One region of the Actinophytocola sp. KF-1 genome, then DNA from elsewhere that is predicted to be linked to it. Evidence: riboswitches for the same ligand, from Rfam matches in the RefSeq annotation. Region 1 holds a riboswitch; the other holds the start of a gene.
What was found. Region 1 has a riboswitch for thiamine pyrophosphate ahead of thiO (glycine oxidase ThiO). Riboswitches for the same ligand answer to the same signal wherever they lie in the genome.
Positions count from the first base shown of each region.

Region 2: linked by a shared signal. The riboswitch ahead of ACYQ77_RS02345 (thiamine ABC transporter substrate-binding protein) and the one ahead of thiO (glycine oxidase ThiO) in region 1 are both predicted to bind thiamine pyrophosphate.

Region 1 is NZ_BAAFVK010000013.1:52,349-59,766, reverse strand. Features, by position in the region: gene ACYQ77_RS33815 (threonine ammonia-lyase) at 1-361, opposite strand, end outside; gene ACYQ77_RS33810 (hypothetical protein) at 484-1,209, shown strand; gene ACYQ77_RS33805 (S1 family peptidase) at 1,430-2,560, shown strand; gene thiE (thiamine phosphate synthase) at 3,150-3,797, opposite strand; TPP riboswitch at 3,819-3,927, shown strand; gene thiO (glycine oxidase ThiO) at 3,924-5,003, shown strand; gene thiS (sulfur carrier protein ThiS) at 5,008-5,208, shown strand; gene thiG (thiazole synthase) at 5,210-5,965, shown strand; gene ACYQ77_RS33780 (ion transporter) at 6,122-6,934, opposite strand; gene thiD (bifunctional hydroxymethylpyrimidine kinase/phosphomethylpyrimidine kinase) at 6,936-7,418, opposite strand, start outside.
Region 2 is NZ_BAAFVK010000001.1:455,501-462,918, forward strand. Features, by position in the region: gene ACYQ77_RS02335 (ABC transporter ATP-binding protein) at 1-863, opposite strand, end outside; gene ACYQ77_RS02340 (ABC transporter permease) at 1,155-2,750, opposite strand; gene ACYQ77_RS02345 (thiamine ABC transporter substrate-binding protein) at 2,865-3,890, opposite strand; TPP riboswitch at 3,882-3,996, opposite strand; gene ACYQ77_RS02350 (4a-hydroxytetrahydrobiopterin dehydratase) at 4,042-4,341, shown strand; gene ACYQ77_RS02355 (hypothetical protein) at 4,468-4,896, opposite strand; gene ACYQ77_RS02360 (alkaline phosphatase D family protein) at 4,921-6,558, opposite strand; gene ACYQ77_RS02365 (NIPSNAP family protein) at 6,629-7,324, shown strand; gene ACYQ77_RS02370 (hypothetical protein) at 7,381-7,418, shown strand, end outside.

The DNA of each region.
Region 1 (7,418 bases):
GCACGATCAGCACCTCCGCGCCGTGCCGCCGGGTCGCATCCACCTTGACCTGGGGCGTGTTGGTCGTCACCACGATGGTCGCGGGCACGCCGTACAGCTTGGCGACGTAGGCCACGGCCTGCGCGTGGTTCCCGCTCGAATAAGCGACCACGCCGCGGGTACGCACCTCGTCGGGCAGCCGTCCGATCGCGTTCGCGGCGCCGCGCATCTTGAACGCGCCGATCGGTTGCAGCTGCTCGGGTTTGAGCCACAAGGGACGGTCGGGCGGCGCCCAAAGGCAGGGCAGCAAAGGAGTTCGCACGATGCGGTCGCCGATGCGCGCGGCGGCGGCCTCGATGTCGTCGATGGTGGTCAGTCGCACGACACCAAGTATGCACTGTCCACAATGGACTGTGGTGGTGCTCACCATCGGCCAACCAGGGGAGTGGCACGTCCGTCCCAGCCGTTGGACAAGTGGGAGCGGTCGTCAACAGACGAAGGATCATGAGCGACAAGGAAGAGACGGACAGAGTAAGGATCAGCCAGGTCCTGGCCGGGGCGCTGGCGGCGGTCACCGCTGCGCTGATCGGCTCCACCATGGGGGTCGCGGGCACCGTGGTCGGCGCCGGGCTGGCGAGCATCGTGTCGACCATCGGCGGTGCCCTGTACCTGCGGTCCATCGAGCGGACCACCGAGGGCGTGCGCACCGTCCGCGCCAAGGTCGTCGGCAAGTCCGGCGGCACCACGGTGCTGGTCTCCGACGAGGACCCGGACAAGGAACCCGAACCGCCGGGCGAGGAGGTCGAGGCGGAACCGGTGCCCGGTGACCGGCCGCCCGCGGACCGGCGGCGGCTGCGCTGGCCGATGCTGGTCGTCGCCAGCCTCGCGGCGTTCGCGCTGGGCATGCTGGCCGTGACCGGCGTCGAGTGGCTGCGCGGCGAGACGCTGTCCGGCGGCAACGGGACCACGTTCGGCAGCATCGTCGACCCCAAGAGCGACAACGGTGAGCAGCGGCAGCAGCCGTCCGGCCCGACGACGTCCACCACGACGCCGACGGCGCCGGAGAGCGGGTCGGAGCAGCCGACCTCCACCACGACCGGTCCGACCAGCAGCACCACCACGACGACCCCGCCGAGCGACTCGTCGACCACCACGACCACGACTACACCGCCCGAGACCACGACCACCGAGGTGGAGCCGCCGGGCGGCAGTGTCATCCCGACAAACTGACACTGGGTAGCAAACCGGGCGCGCACATGGCAACTGTTGTCCCCGAACGGCCGATCGCCGGACGCTGCGTAAGCAAATAGTTTCAGAAGGCCATCCATCCCGGATGGTGAGAACCGTCTCCGTTGTTGCCCGGGAGCTTTATCGATCCCCTGCTCGCTCCCGGGTTCCCCCTGCAAGAGACGAGGGAGCAAACCTGATGAAACGCACAACCCTTGTGCGCATGGGCAGCACCGCACTGCTCGCCGTGGGTCTGGCACTGACCGTCACCATGCCCGCGAACGGCGCGCCGGTGACGTCGGACTCCAGCGAGATCCAGGCGGCGCTGCAGCGTGACCTCGGCCTGACCCCGCAACAGGCTGAGGCCCGCTACCAGCAGGAAAAGGTGGCGTGGTCGAAGGACAAGACCCTGCGTATCGCCTTGGGCAGCGACTACGCGGGCAGCCGCTTCGACGCCGCGTCCGGCAAGCTGGTCGTCAACGTCGCCGACGCGTCCCGCGCCGCCGAGGTCACGGCGGCCGGTGCGCTCGCTCGCGTGGTCGAGCACAGCGCGGCCGAACTCAGCGCCACCAAGGCCAAGCTCGACCGGGCCACCGCGGCCAGGCCGAGCTCGGTCACCGGCTGGCACGTCGACGACGCCACGAACGCCGTGGTCGTGTCGGTGTACGGCAACGAGTCGACGGCGGCGACGTGGGCGAAGAGCCTCGGCGCCGACGTGCGGTTCGAGCACGTCGCCGAGCGCCCGCAGACGTTCTGGAACCTCATCGGCGGTCAGGCGATCCGGACCAGCAGCGGCTCCCGCTGCTCGCTCGGCTTCAACGCCCGCAGCTCGAGCGGTGCCCGGTACGTCATCACCGCCGGTCACTGCACCAACCTCGGCGGCACCTGGTCCGGCTCCGGCGGCACCATCGGCACCGTCTCCGGTTCGTCGTTCCCGACCAACGACTACGGCCGCATCACCGTGAGCTCCAGCTCGGCCGTGTCGACGCCGTACGTCGACCGGTACAGCGCGGGCAGCGACGTGACCGTCGCCGGTTCGCAGCTCGTCGGTGCCGGTGGCGCGGTGTGCCGTTCCGGTTCCACCACCGGCTGGCACTGCGGCAGCGTCGCGTCCACCAGCGCGACGGTGTGCTACTCCCAGGGGTGCGTCTACGACACGATCCGCACCAACGTGTGCGCCGAGCCGGGTGACTCCGGCGGGTCCCTCGTGTCCAACCCCGGCTCCGGCACGCGCGTCCAGGCCCAGGGCATGACCTCGGGTGGTTCCGGCAACTGCAGCTCCGGCGGGACCACGTACTTCCAGAAGGTCAACGAAGCCTTGAGCGCGTACGGGCTGTCCCTGTACACCGGCTGACGCCCACCATGCCAGCGGACGGGCCGAACCCTGCCGGCCCGTCCGCTGGTTCCTTTCTGTCCACAGGTGGGGTGGTTGTCCACAGCCAAGATCGACTTCCGTCCCCCTGTCGGTGGACACCGGTAGACTGGACAGCGGGGTGCCCCCGGGAGTGGTGGGGGCTGTCCGTACGTACTGGGGCTGCGGTTTTCTTTCGGTTTTCGCTGGTCAGCGGCGTTTGTGGCTGTGTCGCTCGGTGTGGTTGCTTCGTGTTCGGTCCGGCTTGATGGTTTCCTGTTGGTGGGTTTTTCCCTCCGGGGGGTCCTCGCCGGACGGGCTGGTCTCCGGGATGGCGGGGGTCTTGCACGGGGCTGGTTTGGCAAGGACTGGTGTCCGTGGCTGCCTGCCATCCCGTCGACCTCCCACGGGCTATCACACCGCGTCAAGGGGGCCCGGGCGGTTTGGTCTTCGGGTTGCGTCGTGCATCCGGGCCCCCTTGACACAGTGTGATCGGGCTTCGCCAGGTCGACGGGATGGCAGGCAGGCAGCTCCTCTGGTGGTGGGCTAGCGCCCGTTCGGGGCGGTCCTGGGTGGCCCTGTCCTTCGTTCGTCAGGGGCGTAGTGCTGCTGCCAGGCGGGACGCCGCTGCTCGGGGGTCTTCCGCTTCCGTGATGGCGCGGACCACCACCACCCGGGTCGCGCCCGCGGCCAGTACCTCCGGCAGCCGGGCCTCGTCGATGCCGCCGATCGCGAACCACGGGCGGTCCGGTTTTGCCTCCGCCGTTGCGCGCACCAGGTCCAGGCCCGGTGCCGGGCGGCCCGGCTTCGTCGGGGTTGGCCAGCACGGGCCCGTGCAGAAGTAGTCCACGCCCGGTTCGTCGAACGCCGCCTTCGCCTGGGCCTCGTCGTGGGTTGAGCGGCCGAGCACCACGTCGTCGCCGAGGAGTTTGCGGGCCCAATGCACTGGCAGGTCGTCCTGGCCGAGGTGCAGGATGTCCGCGCCGGCGGCCAGTGCCACGTCCGCGCGGTCGTTCACCGACAGCAGTGCGCCATGCCGGGCGCACGCCTCCGCCAGCACCTCCAGCGCGGCCAGCTCCTCCCGCGCCTCGATGCCCTTCTCCCGCAGCTGGATCGCGTCGACCCCGCCCGCGAGTGCCGCGTCCGCGAACTCCGCCAGGTCCGGGCGGTTTCCCGTGCACAGGTACAGCCGCGCGTCCGCCAGTCGCCGTCGAATCTGGTCTCCGTCTAGTCCAGGCACCCTTGCACGCTATACGGTGGAGGTGGTCCGCACGGGAGTCCAGAGGACTGGGCTGAGAGGGGATCTGCCGATCCCGACCGTCGAACCTGATCCGGATCATGCCGGCGCAGGGAGCGTGAGGGTGCTGTGAATCACACTGTGGTCGTCGTCGGTGGTGGCGTTGTCGGGTTGGCCGTTGCCTGGCGGCTCGCTGCCGACAACGACGTGACGCTCGTTGATCCGGCGCCCGCTCGCGGGGCGTCGTGGGTGGCCGGGGGGATGCTCGCGCCTGTCACCGAGGCGTGGCCCGGGGAGGAGGAACTCCTCGACGTCGGGACCGCATCGCTCGCCTCCTGGCCCGGGTTCGCGGCCGATCTCGGCGTCGAGCTGTTCAGGGAAGGCACCGTCGTCGCCGGGTTCGACGCTGCCGACGCCGCACAGCTCGACATCGTCGCCGACTTCCTCGCCCGGCAGGGGCGGGCCGTCGAGCGGTTGTCCCGGCGGGAGTTGCGGCGGGTCGAGCCGACCATCGGGCCCAGTGTCCGCAGTGGACTCAAGGTGTCCGGGGATCTCGCCGTCGACAACCGGGAGTTGTTGCGGCGCTTGACTTCCCACGCCTACGAGGCCGGGGTTCAGTTCGTCCGGGAGTCCGCTCGCGCGGTGCGCGGCGGTGCGGTGGAGCTGGCCGGGTCCGTGCTGCGGTGCGACACCGCCGTGATCGCCGCCGGGGCGTGGAGTGGTGCGCTGCACCCGGCGCTCGCTTCCGCGGTGCGACCGGTGAAGGGGGAGATCCTGCGGCTGCGTGCCCGGGACGGGACGTTGCCGCCGCCGCGGCACACCGTGCGGGCGCTCGTCGAGTCCCGGCCCATCTACCTGGTGCCTCGGTCCGACGGCGAACTGGTGCTCGGCGCGACGCAGTACGAGGCCGGTTTCGACACCGCGGTGACCGCCGCCGGGGTGCGTGACCTGCTCATGTACGCCGAACGCGTGGTGCCCGCGATCGCGGAGTACGAGCTGGTGGAAACCGCGGCGGGACTGCGTGCCGGCAGCCGGGACAACCTCCCGCTGGTCGGCGCGCTCGAACCGGGGGTGCTGGTCGCGGCCGGGCACCACCGCAACGGCCTGCTGCTCGCCCCGATCACGGCGGACGCGATCCGCGCCATGGTCGCCGGTGCCGAGCCGCCCGCCGAGATCAAGTCAGCGGACCCCGCCCGACTGGAGAGGTGACGTGATGTACGTACGGGTCAACGGCACGGAACGCGAGGTGCCGGACGGCGCGACGGTGACGGAGATGCTCGCGGCCCTCGGCGTGCCTGCCAAGGGGGTCGCGGTCGCGGTCGACAACCAGGTCGTCGCGCGCACCGAGCACGACACGACGGTGGTGCCGGACGGCGCCGACGTCGAGGTCCTGACCGCGGTGCAGGGAGGCTGACATGGACGACCCACTGGTCATCGGCGACCGGCAGTACTCGTCGCGCCTGATCATGGGCACCGGCGGCGCCGCGAACCTCGCGGTGCTGGAGCGCGCGCTGAAGGCGTCGGGCACCGAGCTGACCACGGTGTCCATCCGCCGCGTCGACACCCAGGGCGGCACCGGTGTGCTGGAGGTGCTGGAACGGCTGGGCATCGACCCGCTGCCGAACACCGCGGGCTGCCGCACCGCCGCGGAGGCCGTGCTCACCGCGCGGATGGCCCGCGAGGCGCTGGGCACGTCCTGGGTGAAGCTGGAGGTCGTCGCCGACGACCGCACGCTCCTCCCGGACCCGGTCGAACTGCTGGAAGCCGCGGCGACACTCGTCGACGACGGGTTCACCGTCCTGCCCTACACGAACGACGACCCGGTGCTCGCGCTGCGGCTGGAGGAACTGGGCTGCGTCGCGGTGATGCCGCTGGGCTCGCCGATCGGCACGGGGCTCGGCATCCGCAACCCGCACAACATCGAGCTGATCGTGAAACGCGCGGGCGTCCCGGTGATCCTGGACGCGGGCATCGGCACGGCCTCCGACGCGGCTCTCGCCATGGAACTGGGCTGCTCGGCGGTCCTGCTGGCCACCGCGGTCACCAGGGCAACGGATCCGGAGGCGATGGCAGCGGCCATGCGCCACGGCGTCATGGCGGGCCGCCTGGCCCACAGCGCGGGCCGCGTCCCCCAACGCTTCTGGGCCCAAGCCTCAAGCCCCCCACGCTGACCCCCGAACACCGCGAGTCGCGCTCTCACACATACCGAGTTGTACGTTTCGTGCAGGCCCGATGTGCACGAAACGTACAACTCGATGTGCACGAGAGCGTGACTCGCGGTGTCTGAGAGCGTGACTCGCGGGGCGTGCCGGTGGTCGGCCGGTTTCTCACGCCCGTTCCCGCTGCTGCTCCCGCAGCTCGGCCACTTCCCGCCGCAACGCCCTGACCTCCTCCAGGATCAGCGCGTCCGACGCCGCCTGGTCGGCCGCGTGCCGGTCCTCGGCCTCGACGAGGTCGTTCGCCACCGTCTTCTCCATCCCGCTCACGATCACCGCGATGAACAGGTTCAGCACCGCGAAGCTGGAGATCAGGATGTAGATCACGAAGAAGATCCACGCCAGGGGCGCTTCGGCCATCACCTCGCGCGCGATGTCCGGCCACGCCTCGCCGGTCATGGTCTGGAACAGCGTGAACAGCGTGGTGCCCAGGTCACCGAAGTACTCCGGCGAGATCGTGCCGAACAGCTTCGTCGCCATCACCGCGGCCACGTAGATGATCAACGCCAGCAGCGCGCCGATCGACGCCATGCCGGGCACCGCCGCCAGCAGCCCCGACACCACCCGCCGCATCGCGGGCACCGCCGAGACCAGCCGCAGCGCACGCAGGATCCGCAGCGCGCGCAGCACGGAGAACGGGCCGGACGCCGGGATCAGCGAGATCGCGACGATCACGAAGTCGAAGACGTTCCACGAGTCGCGGAAGAACCGCCAGCCGTGCGCGTACAGGCGCAGCGCCAGCTCCACCGTGAAGATGTAGAGCATCACGTGGTCGGCGACGTGCAGCAGGCCGCCGACCTCGCGCAGCACCACGGGCGACGTCTCGAGCCCCAGTGTGATCGCGTTCACGACGATCACCCAGATGATGAAGTGCTGGAAGCGCTTGTGCTCGACGAACGCACGCACGCGGTCCCTGGGTTTCACGTCAGGAGACTGTAAACGTCCCGTCCTCGGGCAGCCGCCAGAACGCCGAGACTGGTCCCACCCCGCCACCCAGCGGGTACGCGTGCTGCACCGCGTTGGTGACGAACCACTTGCCGAACCGCACGGCGTCCGGGACCGACATGCCACGCGCGAGCGCGGAGGAGATCGACGACGCCATGGTGTCGCCGCCGCCGTGCGTGTGGATCGTGTCGATCCTGGTCGCGGGCAGTTCGAGGAAGTCGTCGCCGTCGTACAGCACGTCCACGCACTGCGGGTCGTCGTGCATGTGACCGCCCTTGACGAGTGCCCACTGTGGACCGAGCGCGTGCAGCGCCTTCGCCGCCTCGCGCGCGTCGGCGTGGGTGCGCACGTCGTGGCCGACCAGCAGGCGCACCTCGTCCAGGTTCGGTGTGACGAGCGTCGCACGCGGGAAGAGCTCGGTGCGCAGCGCTTCCATCGCGTCGTCCAGCAGCAGCGGGTCGCC
Region 2 (7,418 bases), on a different contig from region 1:
CGGTGCACGGACCGCAGCAGCTTGCCGCTCACACCGTTGCCGGCCAGCCGCAACGCGTTGGGCCGCAGGCCGAGCGTGACGTCGCCGTCCGGCGCCCACGGCAGGCCGGCCGACCCGAGATCGCAGGTGACGGTGCCGTCGGCGACGGTCGCGGGCAGGAACAGCCCGCAGCCCAGGAAACGTGCGGTGTCCTCGTCGACGGGCCGCCGCCACACCTCCTCGGGTGGGCCGGTCTGGACGATCCGCCCCGTGCGCATCACCGCGACCCGGTCGGCGAGCGTGAACGCCTCGTCGTGGTCGTGCGTCACCACCAGTGCCGTCGCCCCCGCCACCCGCAGCAGGCCGGCGAGGTCCATGGCGAGCTGCTCGCGCAGGGCCCGGTCCAGCGCGGACAGCGGCTCGTCGAGCAGCAGCAGCCGCGGCCGCGGCGCCAGCGCGCGGGCGAGCGCGACACGCTGCGCCTCACCCCCGGACAGCTCGGTGACCTTGCGCTTCTCGTACCCGGCGAGCCCGACGAGCTCGAGCAGCTCCGCGACCCGCTCCGCCCGGTTGCCCATCCGCCGCATCCGCAACCCGAACGCCACGTTCCCGGCCACGTCCCGGTGCGGGAAGAGCTGCCCGTCCTGGAACACGAGCCCGAACCCCCGCCGGTGCACGGGCACGTCGGCAAGATCGGTGCCGTCCCACCGGACCGTGCCCCCGGCAACGGGCTCCAACCCGGCAACGGCCCGCAACAACGTCGACTTCCCACACCCGGAAGGCCCGAGCAGCGCCACCACCTCACCGTCGGCAACCCCAAGGTCCACACCGGACACCGCAACGAGCGCCCCATACCGCACGGAAACCCCGTCAACCCCCAACATCAGACCCCCACCCCCCGCGAGTCCCCCGTTCCGACCCCGCGAGTCTCCCGCCCAGAACCCGCGAGTCTCCCGTTCGGAACGCGCGAGTCTCCCGTTCCGGACGCGCGAGTCTCCCGTTCGGAACGCGCGAGTCTCCCGTTCCGAACGGGCGAGTCTCCCGTTCGGAACCCGCGAGTCGGCGGTTCGCGCAATCCCGGGCGTCGCGAACCGCCGACTCGCCGGTCGCGAACGGGAGACTCGCGGGTCGCGAGAGGGCGACTCGCGGGTTCCGAACGGGAGACTCGCGGGGCATCAGAACTCTCCTACCGGGACGCGGACTCGTTCGACGACCGCGACCACGGCGACCGTGACCACGATGAGCAGCGTGCACGCCGCGTACGCCATCTCGTTGTTCAGCTCGCCGGGCCGTGAGATGAGCCGGGCGATCGCGACCGGGAGCGTGGCCGTGTCGGGGCGGGCGAGGAAGCTCGTCGCGCCGAATTCGCCCAGCGCCACCACGAACCCGAACGCGGCCGCGGTGCCCAGCGACCGGCCCGCCATCGGCACGTCGACCTCCCGCCACACCCGCCACGGGCTCGCGCCGAGCGTCGCCGCCGCCTGCCGCAGCCGTTCGTCGATCGACCGCAGCACCGGCAGCACGATGCGGATGACCAGCGGCGTCACCACCAGCGCCTGCGCCAGCGGCACCAGCGCGGCGGACGTGCGCAGGTCGCCCGGCAGCACGTCGAGCGTGATCAGGTAGCCGAAGCCGACGGTCACCGCGGACACGCCGAGCGGCAGCATGAACGCCGTGTCGATGACCTCGACGTACCGCACCCGGTTGCGGGCCAGGGACACCAGCACGACGCTCGCCATGGTGCCGAGCGTGACCGCGATCAGCGTGGCGTCCGTGGCGGCGGCGAGGGAGTTGCGGGCGGCGTCGAAGCCGGAGATGTCGAGCGAGCCCGCGTAGCCGACGCCGGTGAGCGCCCGGTACCCGTCGAGGCCTTCCGCGAACGAGCGCGCGACCAGCGTCGCCACCGGCACGAGCAGCGCCGCGACCACGGTGAACGCGGCCGCCACGACCCACCACTCACCGCCGGACGGCCTGCGCGCGGACTCGGCCTGGCCGCGGAGCCGCAACGCCGTCTCCCTGCGCCGCCTCATGACCGCCCCGATCGACAGCGCCGCCACCACCGCGCCCAGCTGCAGCAGCGACAGCGCGGCCGCCCCGGACAGGTCGAGCAGTTCCACGGTCCGCAGGTAGATCTCGGTCTCGAGGGTCCGCAGCCGCGCGCCGCCGAGGATCAGCACCACCCCGAAGCTGGTGGCGCAGAACAGGAACACGACCGCGGCCGCCGACCCGATCGCCGGTGCGAGCGCGGGCAGCGTGACGCCGGTGAACGTGCGCAGCCGCGACGCGCCCAGCGCGCGGGCGGCGTCCTCGGCCCGCCGGTCGAGGTGGGTCCACAGCCCGGCGACCGTCCGCGCGACAACCGCCACGTTGAAGGACGCGTTGGCGAGCACGATCGCCCACACCCCGCCGTCGGGCAGCAGCGCCCGGAACGCCAGGCCGACCACCACGCTGGGCAGCACGAACGGCACCAGGATGATCACCCGGACGAGCCCGAGTCCCGGCAGCCGCGTCCTGGCCAGCAGGAACGCCACCGGCAGCCCGGCGACGACCGCCACGGCCGTCGCCCCCGCCGCCTGCGCGACGGTGAACCCGACGAGCCGCCACACCTCCGCGGACGCGAGCGTGCCGAGCACGCCGCCCTCCGCGAGGCCGAGCCGCAGGATCGCGACGACCGGCCACACGAAGAAGACGGCGAGGAACCCCAGCGGCACCAGCGCGACGAGCACCAGGCTCGGCTCGGTGCGCCGCTTCGCTCCTCGGCTGCGTGTCATGGGCTCGTTCCGATGGCTCGGGTCTTCTCGGCCTGCGCGGCGTGGCCCGCGCTCGGGGCCGGACGGCGTGTCAGCTCGGGCGGCGGACGCTGCGGCGGCGCCGCCCGCCAGGTCTCAGCCCTGCACGATCGCGCGCCACTCGCCGATCCACCGCTCCCGGTTCTGCTGGATCTCGGCGGGCGGCAGCTCGGCGGAGTCGGACGGCAGCGGCGCGGCCTTCTGCCACGCCTCCGGCAGGGCGACCCCGGCGCGGGCGGGGTACACGTACATCTGCTCCGGCACCTGCGACTGGAACTGCTCCGACAGCAGGAAGTCCATCACCTTCTTCGCGTCGTCGCCGTGCGCGGCGCCCTTCAGCACGCCCGCGTACTCGACCTGCCGGAAGCACGTGCCGAGCACCGCTTTCGTGCGCGGGTTGCCCTGATCGTCCAGCTCGGCGGACGGCGACGACGCGTAGGAGACGACGATCGGCCGCGGCCCCTTGCCGGAGGAGCCGGAGAACTCCTGCGTGTACGCCTCCTCCCAGCCGCTGACGACCTGCACGCCGTTGGCCTTGAGCGCCCGCCAGTGGTCCTGCCAGCCGTCGCCGAGCTTGGCGATGGTGCCGAGCAGGTAGGCGAGGCCGGGCGAGGAGGTCGCCGGGTCCTCGACGACCAGCATGTCCTTGTACTCGGGCTTCACCAGGTCGGCGTAGCCCGCCGGCTCCGGCACGCCCTTGGCCTTGAGCGCGGCCGGGTCGATGTTGAGGCAGACGTCGCCGATGTCGACGGCGGTCAGCCGGTGCGTGTCGTCGATCGCGTAGTCGGCGGGCCCGTCGACGTCGGGGGCGTACGCGGCGAACACGTCCTCGTCGAGCGCGCGGGACGCGAACGTGGTGTCCACGCCGTACGCGACGTCCCCGATCGGGCTGCCCTTGGTGAGCACGAGCTGGTTGGTGAGCGCGCCCGCGTCGCCGAGCTTGCGCACGTCGATCGTGATGCCGGTGTCGTCGGTGAACTTCTTCAGCACGTCGTCGCTCATGGCGAACGAGTCGTGGGTGACGAGCACGACCTTGCGCCCGCCGCTGTCGTCACCGCCCGCGCCCACCGAACATCCGCTCACGGCAAGGGCGCCGACCAGCAGAAACGTGCGTAACCGCATGATGCCTCCTCCCTGCACCGGCATTACCCGGATCAGGTTCGAACGGTCGAGGGCTGCGAGCCCTCCTCTCAGCCCGGCGCTACACCGGACTCCCGTGTGATCACCCGAGCCTACCTGTGCGTTCACGGGTGGGAGGCGTCACCATGGACACATGCCCGAGCTGCTCAGCGAAGAAGAAGTCGGCAAGGCCCTCGGTCACCTGCAGGAGTGGCGCCTGGAGGAGGGCGCGCTGGTCCGCGAGGTGGAGCTGGCGAGCTTCCCGCAGGCCATCCAGGTCGTGAACCGGGTGGCGGAGATCGCCGAGAACGACAACCACCACCCGGACATCGACATCCGCTGGCGCACGCTGACCTTCCGCTGCAGCACCCACTCGGAAGGCGGCATCACCGCCAGCGACACGTCCCTGGCAGAAGAGATCAACGGCGTCCTGGACACCATCCGCAACGCCTGACCCCGCGAGTCACGCCCCCGGACACCGCGAGTCTCGCTCGCACGCACACCGAGTTGTACGTTTCGTGCAGGTGTCGACTGCACGAAACGTACAACTCGCTGTGTACGAGAGCGTGACTCGCGAGGTCTAGTTCAGGGTGGCGGCCAGGATCATGAAGACGGCGAAGATCACGATCATGATCTCCAGCCACAGGATCTTGTTGATGCCGCGCGTCTTCTGGGGCGTGAAGCCGATCGCGCCCTTCATGCCGATGGTGGCGGGGGCGCGGTAGTACACCGTCGTGACCTGGCCCGGCGCGACCTGCACCGGCAGGTACGCGGGTCCGAACTCACCCAGGTACCGCGTGCAGACCTTGACGTTGTAGGTGCCTGCGGGCAGGTCGAACGGCGACGGTCCCCATCTGACGTTCTGCGGCGTCCCGTTGATCTCGATCTTCGGCCCGGTCGCCTTCAGCAGGAACTGCGTCGGCGGGTGCGAGCAGTCGACGACCAGGCGCCCGACGCTGGGCTGCCCGTACGGGTAACCACCGTGTTGCGGTCCGTGCGGCATCGCCATGGCGGTGATTATCCATGCAAACGATTACCCGGGATTCCCGCGGGTCAGCGGCAGCTGGACCAGCGGCCTCAACTTCGGTGCCTCGCGACCACCCTCCGCCAGCTCCACGACCATCTCGGCCTCCCGCCCGTTCGCGCGCAGGGTCGCGATCGCGTTGCCGAAGTACGGCCCGGCGACCTTGTCCCACTCGACGGGCAGCGGCTCGATGTGCGGCGACCGCAGCATCCACCACTTCAGCACCGCCGCGACCGGGCGCCACCAGCCGATCCGGAACAGCGGCCGCATCAACGCGGGCGCGCGGTTGTGCACGGGCGAGCACACGAGCTGCCACACCGCGGCCTTCGTCGGCCGGGGGAACCGCACCTTCGCCGCGTACACGTGGTGGACGTCGCCGGAGAGCACGCACACCGTGGACGTCTCGGTGTCGGCGATGCGCTGGATGAGCCGCGCCAGCCGGTCGGACGACGCGCGGAACGACGGCCAGTGCTCAAGGTCGGCGACCTGCCGCAGCTTCTCCGCGACCCGTCCGCGCCACCCCGGTCGGCGGCACGCGACCTCGTTCATCGACTGGAGGTGGCTGATCCCGTGCGGCATCAGCCACGGCAGCGACGACCCGATGAGCAGGTGGTCGAACTCGCCGGTGGCGTTCTCCTCGATCCACTCGAACTCCTGGTCGCTGACCATCGACCGGGCGCCGCCGGACAGGATGCGGCCGGACCGGGTGTCCACCACGAGCAGCCGCACGTTGCCGAAGTCGCGCCGGTAGCTCCAGCGGGTGCCCTTGGCGCCGTTGACCTCCTGGCGGGCCTTCTCGGCGAACTCGTCGAGCAGGTCGGCCGCGTCGCCGTCCCTGCCCTTCTCGAGGACCGCCTTGTACAGGTCGTCGGTCTCGAGGTCGGCCGGGCTGAGGTTGCCGAGCTGCTGGTAGATCCAGTAGGTGGCGAGCGCCTCCCGTTCGCGGCGCGGCCACCACGACGTCCGCTCCTTCTCGTCCCGCCAGGTCTGGGAGGTGTTCCAGTCGTCGCGCACGTCGTGGTCGTCGAAGATCATCGACGTGGGCACGGTCGACATCAGCCAGCGGGTCAGCGGCGCGGTCCACGCCTCGAGGTACAGCCGGGTGTACTCCTCGAAGTCGCGGACCTCGACGCCCGGCGGCTCCTTGAGCGACCGCCGCTGCGCGATCCACGCCCGGGTGCCCTTGGTGGTCTCGTCGGCGTAGACCTGGTCGCCGAGCAGCATCAGCGAGTCCGGCCAGTCGATCTCGTCCTCGGTGAGCATGCGGTGGGCGTAGGCGGCGAGCGCGTCGGTGCCCATCCGGCGCTGCTCGGCGGGGTCGTCGGTCTCCGGGAGCCGGCAGGAGCCGAACAGCATGAGGAAGGCCGGGTCGCCGCCTTCCGGATAGGTGCGGATCCGGCTGGGCGGGAAGGCCGAGTCGGCGGGCGGCCACACGGTCTCGCCGTCGAGCGCCACCTCGTAGGGCGTCGCGGTGCCCGGTTCGAGGTCGGTGACCACGACCAGCGCGTAGTGGTGGCCGGAGACGGTGAACGTGTGGGCCGACGCCGCCCCGATGGTGACGGTGCAGGGCGTGTCCGTCTCCACCCACAGCGTGGCGGAGCGGGTGTCGACGTGTCGCAGCAATGGACCGAGCAGCAGTCTGGGCACCCTGACATCAAACATGGCGCACCAATAAGGTGACACCCACCCAGGTGATCCACCGCGAGAGGGAGCGGCGATGACCGATGTTCTCGAGCTCCGGCAGTACACCCTTCACCCCGGCAGGCGCGAGGACCTGATCGACCTGTTCGACCGCGAGTTCGTGGAGACCCAGGACGCGGTGGGCGCCCAGGTCCTCGGCCAGTTCCGGGACCTCGACGACGAGGACCGGTTCGTCTGGCTGCGCGGCTTCGCCGACATGCCCACCAGGGGCAGGGCGCTCGCGGACTTCTACGGCGGTCCGGTGTGGGCGGCGCACCGCGACAAGGCCAACGACACGATGATCGACTCGGACGACGTGCTGCTGCTGCGGCCGGTGACCGACTTCGACCTGACGGGCTACACCCGTGGCGGTGACACCACGCTGGTCACGGTCACCATCTACCACCTGCCGGAGGGCGGCGAGGACGCCTTCGTCGACTTCTTCACCTCGACGGTGCGGCCCCTGCTGGCCGGCGCAGGCGCCGAGCCACTGGCGGTCCTGCGCACACTGCGCGCCGAGAACAACTTCCCCGCTCTCCCCGTCCGCGAGGACGCGAACGTCGTGGCGTGGGTCGGCTCGTTCGCGGGGCGGGACGAGCTGGTGGAACACGTGCGGCAGCTCGGCGGGGACACCCGCTGGACCCACGACACGCTGCCGGTGCTGACCAAGCAGCTGAGCAGGCCGCCGGAGCAGCTCCAGCTGTCGCCCACATCCCGTTCCCTTATCCGGTAACGGGGAACACTCATCGGACGACCCTCCGGTCAGTCAGCTTGACAGGAGGTCGCGCCATGGGTGCGCAGGATACGTGGGAAGTGCCGGTGGTCGA